One region of the Paenibacillus sp. J22R232 genome, then DNA from elsewhere that is predicted to be linked to it. Evidence: riboswitches for the same ligand, from Rfam matches in the RefSeq annotation. Region 1 holds a riboswitch; each other region holds the start of a gene.
The links. Region 1 has a riboswitch for thiamine pyrophosphate ahead of AC0YN3_RS02305 (ABC transporter substrate-binding protein). Riboswitches for the same ligand answer to the same signal wherever they lie in the genome.
Positions count from the first base shown of each region.

Region 1 (6,330 bases):
CTTAGCAGCATCCTCATACACAGCATGCAGCACGATCGGAAGGTCCAGCTCCGCTGCCAGCTCGGCAAACCTCTCCAGCAGTACCATATACGGCTTCTCGTCAAAAGCCCCTTCGCCCGATTGCAATGCTTCTAAGCGCGAGTAATACGGAAGCCCGACCTCGCCGATCGCGAACAGCTCACCAGCAGCGGAGCATGAACGAATCCACCCGATAAGCTCGTCCATTTCCTCCTCTTCAGGTATCGGCTGCTCCGGATGAAAGCCGTATGCCGGATATACGCGGCCCGCATATTGCCTCGCAAGCTCACGATTCACCTTGGCGGACGCCAGATGCATGGAAACCGCAACGACGGCCTCCACGCCGTCCGCAAAAGCCTGCTCCAGCAATTCGTTCCGCTCCTCCTCCGCATACAGATCAACATGAATATGAGCGTCTATGCACGCAGCGGATACCTTTGCACCGGACTCCTCCGTCAGCTTTACATTGCCCCGATCCTTTGCCATCCTAATCTCTCCCCTCGGCACTTTCTTGAAGCAGCCCATAAATGCGCTGCTTCAGTTCATTGAAGCGCGGATCATACCATATCGCTTCATCGCGCGGACGCTCGAAGGGAACGATGAATTCCTCTAGCACCACAGCGGGAGTCGCCGACAGTACGACTATGCGGTCAGATAGAAACAATGCCTCCTCGATGCTGTGGGTCACAAGCAGCACGGACCTGCGGTTCTGTTCCCAGATCGACATCAGCCACTGCTGCATCTGCAGACGGGTTAACGCATCCAATGCGCCAAACGGCTCATCCAGCAGCATTAATGGCTGAGGCGCCAGCAATGCCCGAAGAAAGGACACGCGCTGCTGCATGCCGCCGGACAAAACATGGGGATAGGCGTGCGCATATTCCTGCAGCCCGATCCGCTCCAGCCACTCCGTCGTTTTGGCTTTCGCTTCTTTGCCGTCAAGGCCGGATATGACGAGAGATAGCGCAATATTGGCGGCAACGGTTTCCCAAGGCAGCAGCGAGGCTTGCTGCGGCATATAGGAAATGTGTCCCCGTTCGCCGGTTGTCGCCTTGCCTCCTATCCAAACCTCGCCCTCTGACGGAGGCTCCAAGCCGCCAATCACTTGGAACAAGGTTGTTTTCCCGCTTCCGGACGGTCCTATAATCGAGACGAACTCGCCGTCCGCAACCGAGAACGACAAGCCTGCAAGCACCTCTTTGCTTGCTGCTCCCTTGCCAAAGCTCTTTCGAATTCCCTGTACCTCTAGAGCTGAGGGATAGGCTGCTCGTTCCCTTCCCATAGCTACCTCACCTCTTTCTTCGGACGCCAGCGAATAACGAGCCGCTCTGCCAGCGTGACGAGCCCGAACTGCGTCAAGCTAAGCGCCACGATAATAAAAACGGCCGCGAATACCCGATCCGGCATAAAGCCTTTGGAGGAAATGAGCATAAAAGCGCCTAGTCCCTTGTTGGTGCCGAGCCATTCCGCAACTACCGCGCTTAATACGCTGTAAGAGGCTGCAATTTTCAATCCCGAAAACAAATGCACGACAGCATGCGGAAGCTCCAGCTTCCAGAACAGCTGCAGCCTGCGAATTCCGATCATCTGCAAGTAATTGCGAAGCTGAGCATCCGTATTCATGAGTCCGTCCAGCATCGCTACCGTAATGGGGAAGAAACAAACCATGGTAACCAGCAGCGCCTTCGGCAGCAGCCCATAGCCCAGCAGCATCGTAAGAATCGGCGCGATCGCGATGACGGGAATATTTTGCGACAGAACCAGCAGCGGATAGACCGCCGTCCGCACGCCTGGAATTACATGCAGCAAAGCGGCGAGCACGAAGCCCACCGCCGATCCTCCCACGAAACCGATGAGCGTTAGCTGAACGGTCGCTTCCGTATGCTCCATCAGCCTCGGCCATATCTGAATCGCTTCATTAACGATCGATACCGGGGACGGTATCAACCATTGATCGAACAGCTCCAACCACGCTGCGGTCTGCCAGCCTGCCAGCAGCACGGTCAAAAGCGCGGCTGGCGGCCCTATTTTTGACCATGCGCCCTTCTTATTGCCCATCGGGGTATTTCTCCAGCAATCTTCCCATCGAAGCGCCGTTTGCTGGATTATAATAGATTTTGACCTGCGAAATGACCGAAGGGCAGCCCATCTCCGCCATCGCTTCGCTCATCGTCTGCACCACGCTCAGCAAATGGCCGAGTTCGCCCTCCATGGTCGTCTCAAGCGGCGCAACGCGGTACGGCACGCCTGCCGCTTTAATGATCTCGATTGCCCGGTCTACGTAAGGGATAACACTCTCCCCGCCTGGCGTCGTCGGTAATATTTGAATGCTTACGAGTGCGTTTGCCATCTGAATTCCTTCTTTCTCTTTATGGTCGTCACCGTTATATGCGCTGCCTTCCCTGCAAGCTCCTGCTTTTATTCCGGCAAAAAATCGTTCGTGAAAGCTTTGTCCGCCTCAAGCTCCTTCTCCAGCAGCTTGTGCTCGAGCATCCAGCTTGCGTAGTTTTCCCATACGCTGAGCTTCTGCTCGCCCCAACGCGGCGCATCATCCTGATATTTCGGACTGAGCCACTTCTGGCTTGCCCGCACAAGCTCCGCGTTCAAATCCGGCTCGGCTTTTATGAGAATCTCCGCTGCATCGTCCGGATTGTCAATCGCGAATTGGTACCCCTTCGCTGCACCGGCCGTGAACGCTTTAACAATATCCGGCTTATCCTTGATCATCGCTTCGCTCGTCGAGAGCACCGGCGTATAATAATCCAGCTTGTCGCTGTAATCCGTCAAATATACCATGTTGATTTTCTCGCCGCGAAGCTCTGCCTCTACGCCTGTCCATGCATAATAAATCCAGGCAAAATCAATATCGCGCTTGACCGCCGTGAAAAAATCGCTGTCGCCGATGCTGATCATGTTGACCTTGCCCACGTCAGCGCCCTTCTCCTGCATAAGCGACTGAATGACAGCCTCCTCAACGGGAGCTCCCCAGCCGCCGTAGGTTTTCCCTTCGAATTTCTCTGGCGAATCAATGCCCTTGGCAAGCGGCGATGCGAAGCCTGAAGTATTGTGCTGAATAACCGCTGCGAGCGACACGAGCGGCACGCCTGCGATCCGGGCCATCGTAATGGACTCTTGGTAGCTCACGCCGAACTGCACGCTGCCTGACGCGACCATTTGATCGGCTCCGCTTTGGCCGGGCTGGATAATTTCTACATCAAGCCCCTGTTCTTTGAAAAAGCCTTTATCTCTGGCGACATATAGTCCGGTATGATTCGTGTTCGGCGTCCAGTCAAGAACGACCTGTATCTTCTCCAGCGGCTTGTCCGCCGCCCCGCCTTGCCCATTTGGTTCCTCGCTTGCTGCCGGCGCGTTTCCGTTCGATCCGCAGCCCGCCAGCGCCACTACGATAACGAGCATGGCGCCTGCCATTCTCCACGACATTCTGCCTGCCTTTTTCAACATCATGATGTCTTTGTTCCCCTCTCATTGCTCCTATTTGCCAATCATGACGAACCCTTTCCGTATCCGGTGCCCTAGCTGCGCCATTCATTAGGCAATAAGAAGAAACGCCTGACGGCTTCCTTTCAATAGATGCCATCGTTTCCGCGAAACGTATAGAGAAAGGATGAACAAACGCATATCCTTTCCTATGCGTCAAGCGCAAACGGCTGTCGCCGTCCTCCGTGGCAAAGCAGTCGTTTCGCGGAGATAGATAAGCACATTGATTTGTGAAAACATATACATGCTTATCTATCAAAAAAAGCGTCCTCCCAATCCGGAGGACGCCATATAATCGGCTGTGCAGCTGCTTGCAAATGGCCAATGCTCGATCTTCTCGATCCAGCCTGCCTGGCAAACAGAGCTTCTGTCCCTACGCTGGCATTATCCAGATCAGGTTTAACGGGTCGGAATTGTACAGATAATTCCCTCTCAGCCGGCCTAACCAGCTCCCCGGAACATATTCGGTTACGTCAATACTTTCAATTGTATAGCAAAACCTATCCATACCGCTAGTTTTTTTTGAAAAGCATAAAATCAGTCCTGCGGGCATTTGTTCTTTTTGCATACCGCTACGACGTACATCGGCTCTGCGCTCTTCAGCTCATGCAGCGGAATCAGCTCATGCGGATTCCATTCCCGTTTGTACACAGCTGCCCGCCCAGGTGCCAAACCGTGCGCTTCGCGCAGCCAACGCATCGTAGGAAACAAGGAATCATCATAAATATTTTGGCCGTATACAGCCTCGATAGCATAATATTGTACGAGCTCCCCAATCAGCTCGGACGTACGGTACTCGAAGCGGTGATGCTGGTTAAAGGGCAGCTCTTCAAAATAAATCGGCGTATTCGTAACCGTCCGGTTCGGCGTCGATACGATAAACAAGCCGCCGTCTTTGAGCACGCGCGCCGATTCCTTTATCCAGTCCGCTCCTACCGCAACATGCTCGATTGTCTCGAAGGAAACAACCGCCTCGAAGGAACCATCCGCGTAAGGCAGCGCCAGCACGTCCGCTTCGGCGAACGATACGCCGCTGCCGCCGTAATCACGTTCCGCAAGCGCCAGCGAAGCGCGGTCCACGTCGACGCCAACGACCTCCGCCGCTCCGGCCTGCTTCAGCATCGCGCTGCCATACCCCGCTCCGCAAGCGGCATCCAGCACGCGCAGCCCCTTTACAAGCGGTCCGACAAACGTATAGCGGCTCATATGCTCATGGTAGACGCTGCTGTACTCTTGTTTCACCGCTTGATTGACGACAAGGCGCTCGCCCGTGAACATCACATCGTTCTGCTCGGCCAATGCGCCGGCCTCCTCCCGCGTAGGCAAGACCGGCTTTATCTCATCCTGGCTTGCTCCTTCGGCGGAAGCGCTGTTTTTTACCGGCGATTCCAGGCTTTCATCCACCGGCACTTTCAATCTCCCGTCCGCCGCAGAAGCGTCCTCCGACGGAGCGGGTGCCCCCGCCTGCCCTTCATCGCCTGTCTCCTCCTGCGGAGCATCATGCGCCATGCGGCCGTAAACGAGCAAATACGCGGCAGTCAGCTCATTCGAGATTGCTTCCCCCGTCAGTTGGTCAAGCATCCCGATAAAGGCCTGTTGATCCTCCGGTTTGTTCTCGGCAAGCGTAACCTTCACGTAAGCAAAGCCCGATTGCACGAATAATTGATGAACCTGCTGCAGCGTATACTGCATCGCTGCTTGGCGCTGGGCATTGACGTTCGCGGGATCTAAATATTGCCTGATGTTCTCGTAATAAAAACGGTTCGCAAAGCATCCCGCAATCCAGCCGCCAGGCGCGAGCAGCAAGGCTAGCCGCTTCATCGCCTGCGGCGTCCCATACGCATGCGCGTCCCCGATTATGATTCCGCTCAAGCCCTTTTCCGGCAATATCCAATCCTCCGGCTTACTCGAGCGGAATACCGTAATGCCCGAGCCCTCGGCTACCCGTGCCGCGAGCTCATTCCGTTCCACGCCGAACCAGGCCGCAGCGGGGAACTGCTTTTTCAAATGGAGAACGGTCGCTCCGCAGCCGCAGCCGATTTCCAGAATCGCGCACTCCTCGCGCTGGAAGCCATGGGATTCCCGCTGAATCACCGTGCTGAAATCCATACGGATATGTGTAGCCGCTCCCGGATGAAAGCCCCACTTCGCCTCGAAAATCTTCGCGTTATTCTCGAAGGTTTTCAGGTATAGCTCAGGCTCCGCGCCAAAGGAAACACTTCCAAAATGGTGGATAAAGGTATCGCCGCACAGGATGAGCTTATATCCTGCAAGCCTCATCCGCAGACCGTAATCGTCATCCTCGAAATTGCCGATGCCGAAGCATTCGTCAAGCGGACCGACCCGCTCAGTCGCCTCGCGCCGCATAAGCATGCAGTAACCAACCAGCTTTACGCGTTCTTCCCATTTCATTCGGTCCGGAATGGCATGCAGCGCGGAAGCGAAGAGCTCCATTTCTTCAATGGTATGGTACGTAACCGGAATCGTGCTCCAATAGGAAGCCGAGTTCGTAACGGGACTGACCGCCCCAATCCGGTCGTCGCTAAGCAAGCAGCGCTTCAAGCCGTCCAGCCAGCCCGGCGTGACAATCGTATCGTTATTAAGCAGCATGAGAAGCTCTCCCGAAGCTGCGGCCATGCCTTGATTGCAGCCCTTCGGAAACCCAGCGTTGCTGCTGTTTTCAATGAGAATGATATCGCTTTCGCTTTTGGCCCATTCCACCGTGCCGTCCGCCGATGCGTTGTCTACGATAATCAGCTCATAGCAGCCCTGCTGCGTATGGCGCCGAATACTCTCCACGCATTGCTTCGTATA
Region 1 covers NZ_JBWDNK010000001.1:477,514-483,843, reverse strand. The annotation lists gene AC0YN3_RS02325 (TatD family hydrolase) at 1-504, opposite strand, end outside; gene AC0YN3_RS02320 (ABC transporter ATP-binding protein) at 506-1,300, opposite strand; gene AC0YN3_RS02315 (ABC transporter permease) at 1,303-2,076, opposite strand; gene AC0YN3_RS02310 (thiamine-binding protein) at 2,066-2,368, opposite strand; gene AC0YN3_RS02305 (ABC transporter substrate-binding protein) at 2,437-3,483, opposite strand; TPP riboswitch at 3,870-3,982, opposite strand; gene AC0YN3_RS02300 (methyltransferase domain-containing protein) at 4,054-6,330, opposite strand, start outside.

Region 2 (4,687 bases), on a different contig from region 1:
TGGCTTGAAGCCTGCGAACAAATCGGATGTCAGCAATCCTGTATCAACCGCTGCCGCTGTTTCTTGAGCGCCTTTGGTACCTAGTGCGCTGCTTTTTACGTTTAGCTTCGCGAGCGCTTTATCCACTTTTGCAGCCGGATACGTATATGCAAGCTCCTTCAAGCCCGCAGCCCTTACCGCAATCGCAACAGCGACAGAATTCGTAAGCACCTGTTCGCCTTGGATTGCCGGTCCGGACAAAATACCCTTCTCAAAAAGCGCCGCTGCAGGCGCATAAAGCTCGCTGTCAGACTTTACGTCCGAGAACACGGCTTCCTTGCCGGATGGCTCATAGCCAAGAATGCTTGCAACCGCGGTGATGAACTCGCCTTTTGTAACCGTTCCGCTCAGGCTCACATCGAATTTTTCATTCAAAAATTGCTTATACTGCGCGGCTCCATCCGCTTGCGTTGCGACAGCAGCCGTTGCCGACGCGGTTACCGCTGGAGATGCCGCAAACGCGGTCGCTTGCGTGAACAGCAGGGAAGAGGATAAAAGGAATGTAGCCAGCAGCTTCGTGTACTTGGGTTGTGCAATTCTCATGAATATGACCTCCACGTGGATGTAATTCCGATCAAATTAATCGGGAATATGTAATGTCACATAGTATACCAACAGAAAAACAAGAGTGTCAACATATATTTACGTACGGTTAATAATCCGAATAGAGGTTGTTGTCGTCAGCGATGCTCTGAATATCCTCCGAGCTTATGCTGATATACCCATACCCTTCTGCCTGCTGCTTTTTCAACGCCCTCTGTTTGAAAAACTTCGGGCTTCCTTCGCCTGCATCCTCATCGTACACAAGCAGAATGCCATCCGTCTTGCGAAAGAGCAGCTCGTCCCTTGCCGTGAACTGCCATATGCCGTTATAGGGCTGATTGCTGACGGAAGCATAATAATCAACGCCTTTTAATACCTCATGGTAAAACTCTTTTTTATCGTCCTTCCACTTCTCTTCCGGATTGCTATAAGCCGAAATAATAGATAGTCGCAAATTCGGATAGAGCTCCTTTAGCGCGATCACGACCTCGCAAGCCCACAAGTCCACGCCATACTGTCCTGGCGTTATGACCCATTCCAGCCCATCCTCTATAAGCGGTACAAGCTTGCCCATCAGCGCTTTCTTAATATAAACGATGCCCTCGTGCTTTTGGTTGAAAATATTGAGCTCATGGGCGCGATAACCAGTAACGAGTAAATTTTTCATCGATTCAACGCCTTTTCGGATAATTATGGTTTACATCTCTCAAGTGTATGCTATAGTAGAAAAAAAACAAACCGAATATCGACCTGAATCTTTCACTAGGGGAGCCTTGCGGCTGAGATGGAGCATCTGCTCCGGACCCTCGGAACCTGATCTGGATTATTCCAGCGGAGGGAAGTGGAGCAGACGCATTCATGCATGTGCGAGAGGCCATGTTGAACGTTAGACCCGCTCATTTCCTTCTGGGAATCAGCGGGTCTTTATTGTTTTATTAAGCTGAGAATGCTTTGGCTAATTGAGATACATGGGAGATGAGTTCATGACGCGGTACAAAGCGCTGACGATCGCCGGTTCAGACAGCGGCGGCGGAGCAGGCATTCAGGCCGATCTAAAAACCTTTCAAGAGCTCGGCGCCTACGGTATGTCTGTCATTACCGCCATTACGGCCCAAAATACGCTTGGCGTGCAAGGCGTATACCCCCTAGAAGCTGCGGCCATTGAGAAGCAGCTCGATTCCATTGGCGAGGATTTAACGCCTGCCGCAATCAAAACAGGCATGCTGTTCAGCAGTGAGATCATTGAGATCGTTGCTGCCAAGATTAAGCAATATGACTGGCAGAATCTAATCATTGACCCCGTAATGGTAGCCAAAGGCGGGTCCGCCCTGCTCCAGCAAGAGGCCGTGCGAACTCTCATCAAACAGCTGGTCCCGCTTGCGCTCGTTACGACGCCGAATATCCCTGAAGCGGAGCTTCTCGCCAAAATGCCCATTCGGACGCTTAGCGACCGTGAAGAGGCTGCCCGGACGATCTACCAAATGGGCTCCCGCTGCGTGGTCATTAAAGGCGGGCACGATGCTCCGAATGAACGAATTGTCGATCTTCTATATGACGGAGAACGGTTTATGTACCTGGAGAGCAAACGCATCGACACCCGCCATACGCATGGCACGGGCTGCACCTTCTCCGCAGCGATAACTGCCGAGCTAGCGCAAGGCAAATCGGTACCGGAGGCGATCCGAACCGCCAAAGCGTTCATTCAAGCGGCCATTGAGGACCAGCTTGGGTTTGGCGGCGGACACGGTCCGACGAACCATTTTGCTTATCGGCGCAAACAAGAGGAAGCAGGTTATATGGCAAAATAGCCGCATGAAAAACGGGTGTCTCGATGAGACACCCGTTGCTTAATCAAATGGACTGCTGCTTGGCTTGCTAAGCGGTTCATGGCCAGCTTCTAATTCATTCGCAGGACCAGGAAGCTGCTTGCAGTCGTCTCCTGCGCTGCCATTGGCAATACTAGGATCATAAAGCTGTCCGATTACAGATTCTATTTCGCTTTCCAGCTGCTTATACGTTGCCCGCTCAGCCTCTTCTGCCGCATGTACGCGCTCAGGCACCACGCCATAGCTTGATAAGGCAGCCGCAATTGTAAAAATCAGTACTGACATGCATATCGCGTTCCGTATAACGGATTGTCCACTCATTTTCTCACCCATTCTTTTTGATTCCTAGGACTAAGTATAGAGGAATAGAAATCAAATGGAATGGACTTCAGGCATGACTGCATACTAGACTTTAGGCGGGCTCATCTTCCAAGCGCTTACCGCCTCGTTGCCAGCTTACCGGTTATCTACCTTCTCCGGATACAAATCATGATTCATAAGCCTATGCTCCGCCATCTGCTCGAATTTGGTGCCTGGCTGTCCCCAATTGCAATAAGGATCAATAGAAATGCCGCCGCGCGGCGTGAATTTTCCCCATACCTCGATATAGCGCGGGTTCATCAGAGCGATTAAATCATTCATGATGATATTCATGCAATCCTCGTGAAAATCGCCATGGTTGCGGAAGCTGAACAGGTACAGCTTCAGCGATTTGCTCTCTACCATTTTCAAATCCGGGATATAGGATATATAGATGGTTGCAAAATCGGGCTGTCCCGTCATCGGACAAAGGCTCGTAAATTCCGGACAGTTGAACTTCACGAAATAATCGCGGTTAGGATGCTTGTTGTCGAATGCCTCCAATATATCAGGCTTATAATCAAATGCGTATTGTGTTCCTTGATTGCCAAGCAGCGTCACGCCGCTGAGCTCATCCTTGCTTCTTCCGTCCATGCTCGTTTCCGCCTCGCTTCGTATTGTTTTTAAACACCCTTCTTATTTCCCCATACCCAGGTATGCAGCTGCGGGAGCACATGAACCCGCTTCAGCTCCGGATTCGGCATCACCTGCCCGATCAGCCATTCGTAACGCTCCACCAAATAAGGGAGCATGCGCTCCGGCTCCGTTTCCTGGAGCTGTCCATTGCCCGCCTGCAAATAAAACGGAACATTCGGATAGCGCAAATGGACAAACGTCGCATATTCGAGATCCGCTTGGTCAAAAATGACCGTTTTCAAGCAAAAGCTTGATTTGCCTGCAAGTAGCTTTGCTACGATATCGTCTAGCACCGTCCAATTCGTGCGCATGCCCGAGCTTGGAGGCTTCGGAGACAGCGTCAGCTCGTCAACCGACCAGAACCAATTCTGCCAGCGGCTCCCCTGCGTTTCGAGTGCTACGCTAATTTCCTGGTTATGAAGCGAATCAATCAATTCGCCTAGCTGCGGGAGTAGCGCGGGATTGCCTCCGGATATCGTGACATGCTCAAAAGTATCCCCGCCAAGCTCCTTTAATTGCTCTATAATTTCATAAGCGCTCAGCATACGGATATCCGCCTTCGCGCTGCCGTCCCAAGTAAAAGCAGAATCGCACCATGAGCAGCTATAATCACAGCCTGCCGTGCGGACGAACATCGTTTTACGGCCGATCACCATGCCTTCTCCTTGCACCGTTGGCCCGAATACTTCGAGTACCGGAACACGCTTAGCTTCCTGCATCATCATCCGCCTTTCTCTTGGGACGGTATATGCAATAGCTCGTCGGTGTTTCCCGGAGATAAACCTGAATGCAGTGCGGCTTGTTCGCCGTACCGTCCAGATGCCTCTGCACGATTTCATGTATGGTCCGCGCCACAACCTCCGTCGTCGGAAAATAGTCGGCAGCGGCATCGTTGAAGCTTTCTTTATCGTCGTTGAGCAGCGTATGATCGAACCGATTATGGATGAGATGCTTAATAATCGCAAAATTAACTAAAAAACCGGCCGAGTCGAGCTCATCGCCCGCAACCGTTACGTTCGCATAATAAGTATGTCCGTGCAGCTGCTGGCATTTGCCTGCTTCCTCCGCAGGGACATAATGGGCAGCCGCAAAATGAAAATCCTTGTTCAGCTCATAGCAATAGTCGTGGCGTGCCGCTGGATATACCTGCTGCATCATCATCGCTTCGCTCCTTGAATGCGCATGACCAAATAATCGTCGAGCCCTTTCCTGCGAAGCTCGCATGCCGGGCAATGCCCGCAGCCATCGGCTATGATGCCGTTATAGCAGGTCAACGTCCGTAT
Region 2 covers NZ_JBWDNK010000005.1:491,795-496,481, forward strand. The annotation lists gene AC0YN3_RS18925 (hypothetical protein) at 1-582, opposite strand, end outside; gene AC0YN3_RS18930 (SLOG family protein) at 692-1,249, opposite strand; TPP riboswitch at 1,337-1,439, shown strand; gene thiD (bifunctional hydroxymethylpyrimidine kinase/phosphomethylpyrimidine kinase) at 1,566-2,390, shown strand; gene AC0YN3_RS18940 (hypothetical protein) at 2,430-2,741, opposite strand; gene queF (preQ(1) synthase) at 2,865-3,362, opposite strand; gene queE (7-carboxy-7-deazaguanine synthase QueE) at 3,392-4,129, opposite strand; gene AC0YN3_RS18955 (6-pyruvoyl trahydropterin synthase family protein) at 4,110-4,562, opposite strand; gene queC (7-cyano-7-deazaguanine synthase QueC) at 4,562-4,687, opposite strand, start outside.
Region 2: it holds a riboswitch for thiamine pyrophosphate, as region 1 does, so the genes downstream of both, thiD (bifunctional hydroxymethylpyrimidine kinase/phosphomethylpyrimidine kinase) here and AC0YN3_RS02305 (ABC transporter substrate-binding protein) in region 1, are expected to answer to the same signal.

Region 3 (4,687 bases), on a different contig from region 1:
ATCTACCCCACGAATTCAGATTTCTTTATTGCCCGTACATGATGCTGCCCCCCGCAATAAAGGCATCGGACTTCTCTTTCATACCCGCTTCAATCGCTTCCGATGTTTCCATTCCATGCTGAGCAGCGTATTCTCGGATATCCTGAGTGATGCGCATGCTGCAAAATCTCGGCCCGCACATGGAGCAGAAATGAGCCGATTTCGCAGCTTCTGCCGGCAGCGTCTCGTCATGGTATGCCATTGCGCGCTCCGGATCCAGCGATAGATGAAACTGGTCGCGCCAACGGAATTCGAATCGCGCTTTGGACAATGCATCGTCGCGCAGCTTTGCTCGCGGATGTCCTTTCGCAAGGTCAGCAGCATGCGCCGCGATTTTATACGTAATGACGCCTTCTTTCACATCATCCTTGTTAGGCAATCCCAAATGCTCTTTCGGCGTTACGTAGCAAAGCATAGCGGTACCGAACCAGCCAATCATTGCTGCCCCGATCGCCGATGTAATATGATCGTAGCCTGGAGCAATGTCCGTGGTTAGCGGGCCTAGCGTATAGAAGGGAGCTTCGCTGCACACCTCGAGCTGACGATCCATATTTTCTTTGATCAAATGCATGGGCACATGGCCGGGTCCTTCTACCATGACCTGCACGTCATGCTTCCAGGCAATGCGGGTGAGCTCGCCCAACGTGTCCAGCTCAGCGAACTGGGCTGCATCATTGGCATCGGCAATCGAGCCTGGGCGCAGCCCGTCTCCTAGCGAGAAGGACACGTCATATGCTCTCATAATCACGCAAATCTCTTCAAAATGCGTATACAGGAAATTTTCCTTATGGTGAGCAAGGCACCAAGCAGCCATAATCGATCCGCCTCTGGACACGATTCCCGTCATTCGTTTAGCTGTTAGCGGAATGTAACGAAGCAGTACGCCCGCATGGATCGTGAAATAATCAACACCCTGCTCCGCTTGCTCAATCAGCGTGTCTCGGAATACTTCCCAGCTCAGCGCCTCGGCTTTCCCATTCACTTTCTCCAATGCTTGATAGATCGGCACTGTGCCCACGGGCACCGGTGAGTTCCGGATGATCCACTCCCTTGTGGTATGAATATTTTGGCCTGTGGACAAGTCCATGACCGTATCCGCGCCCCACCGCGTTGCCCATGTCATTTTCTCCACTTCCTCCTCGATAGAAGAGGCTACGGCCGAATTCCCGATATTGGCATTGATCTTTACGTGAAAATGCCGGCCGATAATCATCGGCTCACTCTCCGGATGATTAATGTTGGAAGGGATAATCGCTCTCCCTGCTGCTACTTCACTGCGAATCACCTCTGGATCCATTCCTTCGCGAATAGCGATATATTCCATTTCAGAAGTGACGATGCCTTTGCGTGCGTAATGAAGCTGCGTGACGTTATGCCCGGCTTTTGCCCGCAGAGGTCTTCCCGACAGCCCGGGAAACTTTTCTGCCCCGCGCTCCATCACGCGCTTCTCCGACATGAACCCGTTGTCCTCCGGCTTTATGCACCTGCCTTCATACGGCTCCACGTCGCCGCGCAAGCATATCCATTCGTTGCGCAGTGCCGGCAGCCCCCGCCTCACGTCAGCGTCGTAGCTTTCGTCCGTATAAGGGCCGCTTGCATCATAGACCCTAACCGGTCCATTCGGCAGCTCCTTACCGTTTCTTGCCGCGCTGGACGAGAGCGCGATTTCCCTCATCGGAACGCGAATACCTGCCTTTGATCCCGTAACATACACTTTGCGGCTGCCTGGCAGCGGTCCCATTTCAATTGCCATGAATAAATAACCTCCCAAGTGAAATCAATTCAGGTTCCCCTGGTGGCATATACGAGCATATAAGAAAGCTTAAAAATACCGCCGCTGCAAATCGGTGCACATGCATCCTACGCTGAAGCGATTCATGTTCGCCTGCCTGGCTTTCTCCTATTCGGAGCTGCTGCAGGCATACAAGCACAAAAAAACCGCCCCAGCAAAGGAGCGGTCGAAGTGTGTCGTCAAACGTGTGCGGTCCCTCCGAAATTTCTAGGAGCAGACACCTCTCTACTTGGCTGAGCAAGGTGAAACGGCTATCGCCGTGCTTTGGCGGCGCGGCGCGTTTCGATTCGAGAAATATAGAGAACGTATAGCCTAAGGATATACGTTCCTATATTTCAAAAACAAGCCGATAAATCGACCCCTTGCCAAGCAGAGCTTTCACGCGCTGTTTCATAAACGCACAATTCCACTTTCCTACGCTGGCATAACCCAGATCAGGTTCAAAGGGACCAAAGCAATTCGCTTTATCTCAGCCATGACGGCGCCCCTAGTGGATTTCCTTGTTTGACTATAACGTTTCGGCAAGAACGGTGTCAACCCTCTATTTTCCAAAAAGCTTTGAATGTGGAAGCTATAGACCGCTTTCCTTAAGCAGCTTTACCCATCGATCCGCCGTATGGCGCCATGTAAAGGTCTGCTCCACGCGTTCCCTGCTGCGTCTGCCCATTTTCTGCCGCAGCTGCTTGTCGCGCAGCAGCTCATGGAGCCGTTCTCTCAGTTCACGCTCGACATGATGCGGATTAACAAGATAACCGGTATCCCCGTTACGGATAATTTCTTTCATGCCGCCAGCGCGGGTCGCAACAACGGGAACGCCGCAGGACATCGCCTCCACGTTGACTAAGCCGAATGCCTCCCTTGCTCCCGAGGGAACGACAACTACGTCTGCTGACAGCATCCAACCGGCAACCTCGGTGTAAGGAACGTAAGGCACGAACTTGACGTGGCCGGCGCTTCTGCGGCCCAGCTGTTCAAGCTTCCGTGCATAAGCCGTTTTGCGATGGGAGCCGTAGAAAGGGCTTCCGACAATAACGACAACCAGCTCCGGATGGCTTTTGGCGAGCTGAGGTACGATATTCAGCAAGTGATGAACGCCTTTAAGCGGAATGAGCCGGCCCATAAAGAGCACGACCTTTTTGCCGCTTAACCCCCGCTTCTCCCGTAAGCTCTCGCGTCTTGCCGCGCCTTCCGCAGAATATTGGGACTGGAAGCGGTTCGTCTCAACGCCCGGATATATCACGCGAAGCTTTGAAGCTACCTCGGGGGCTTTGGATACGACTACCCGGCGGAGAAATTCACTATTGACGATAATCTTATCTGCAGCCTGCAAGCACTTATGAAGCATTGCGGAGGAGATATAGGGAGAGGAGATGAAGGTAGAGGAATGCAAATAAAGCCAGACGCGCTTGCCTGGATTCATCTGCTTCATTTGGAGTACGAATTGTGGGCGGTTCTCGACATCGATGACATGCGGCGAGAATTTTTTGACGGCTCGGCCTACCTCACGGATATACCGCTGCTTGTTGCCGGCTGCAAAACGTTCGCAAACGACGCCGTTGAAGTGGCCTTTTCGCGGCAATCGCTTGCTTAGTCTTCCAAAGATACGCGGTTCCGCATAGGGCTTGAGCAGCGGAGCGAATTTCTCTACCACCCGCTCGACAGAGCTGCTTCCTGAAGATGGAATCGGGAAGGAGCCCGGGGTGACAATTGCCACTTTAATGGGTGCCATTTAATCGTATGCCTCCTGCTGATCTGCTATTTTGCAGTATCATACGCATCGATATAAGGCTTTGACACGGCCTGTCGCCAAGGCTAAAGCTTGAATTTCATTTGGAATAATCCAGCTTTCCGCGCTGCCATATAAATAATAACGACAAGCGGTCCGATGAATACGCCAATGACGCCGACTAGCTTAAATCCGACATACAAGCTGACAAGCGCCGACAACGATCCAATCCCCACGGAATCTCCAAGTATCTTTGGCTCGACGATGCGGCGAAACACCGTAATGACCAAAAACAATATGATCAGCCCTACGCCTACATAAAGGTTGCCTGTCAGAATTAAATAGCTTCCCCACGGAACGAGCACCGAGCCCGTGCCAAGTATCGGCATAATATCCACGATGATGATTAGCAGCGCGATAGCTAGCGGATATTTGACATTAAGAACGAGCAAGCCGATTAACGAAATGATGTATGTAAGAGCACTCAATATAAATTGCGAGCGCAAAAAACCAAATATCGATTTCTTGAGGTTATTCAGCAAAGCGTCGACCTTCTGCTGCGATTTCTCTTCGAACAAAGACAATATCGTCGTCTTCATCGTTGGCAGGCTGAAGCTCATCATGTAGACCGCAACCAAGAAGACGATAAAGAAGATAAACATCCCCGGGATGCTTGATGCGAAAGCAATGACTGTGTTCGATAAGGTTCCGACCATCTTCGTCAACGTGCTTGTTAGGCCCATCAGCCAGTTTTCTAGCGTTTCGATCGCATCCGGCGGGAAGTTCTGGTACAACGATTGGGCTTGATTCATCAAATCATCAACCATGCCGTTGGCATCCTCGAAATAATTGGGCACCTTTTTGAAAAAAGCGATTAGCTCTGCAACGACCTTGACACCAAGCAGCGCGATGAGACCGATGAGAATAATCGTAAATAAGCTGCTAGAAATCGTTGCCGCCAGTAACCGGTTCATTCGAAACCTTTTCATAAAGAGCTGGTTAAGCGGCTCTAGAAATATGGCAACGATAAGCGCGAGCAGGAACGGAGCGCCCACCGTAAAAAACAAATACAGCAGCAGCAATCCTAATCCAATAAATACAATCGTCTTGATTGACAACAGCTTCTCCTC
Region 3 covers NZ_JBWDNK010000013.1:53,196-57,882, reverse strand. The annotation lists gene thiC (phosphomethylpyrimidine synthase ThiC) at 26-1,792, opposite strand; TPP riboswitch at 2,226-2,330, opposite strand; gene AC0YN3_RS26425 (glycosyltransferase family 4 protein) at 2,403-3,560, opposite strand; gene ytvI (sporulation integral membrane protein YtvI) at 3,644-4,675, opposite strand.
Region 3: it holds a riboswitch for thiamine pyrophosphate, as region 1 does, so the genes downstream of both, thiC (phosphomethylpyrimidine synthase ThiC) here and AC0YN3_RS02305 (ABC transporter substrate-binding protein) in region 1, are expected to answer to the same signal.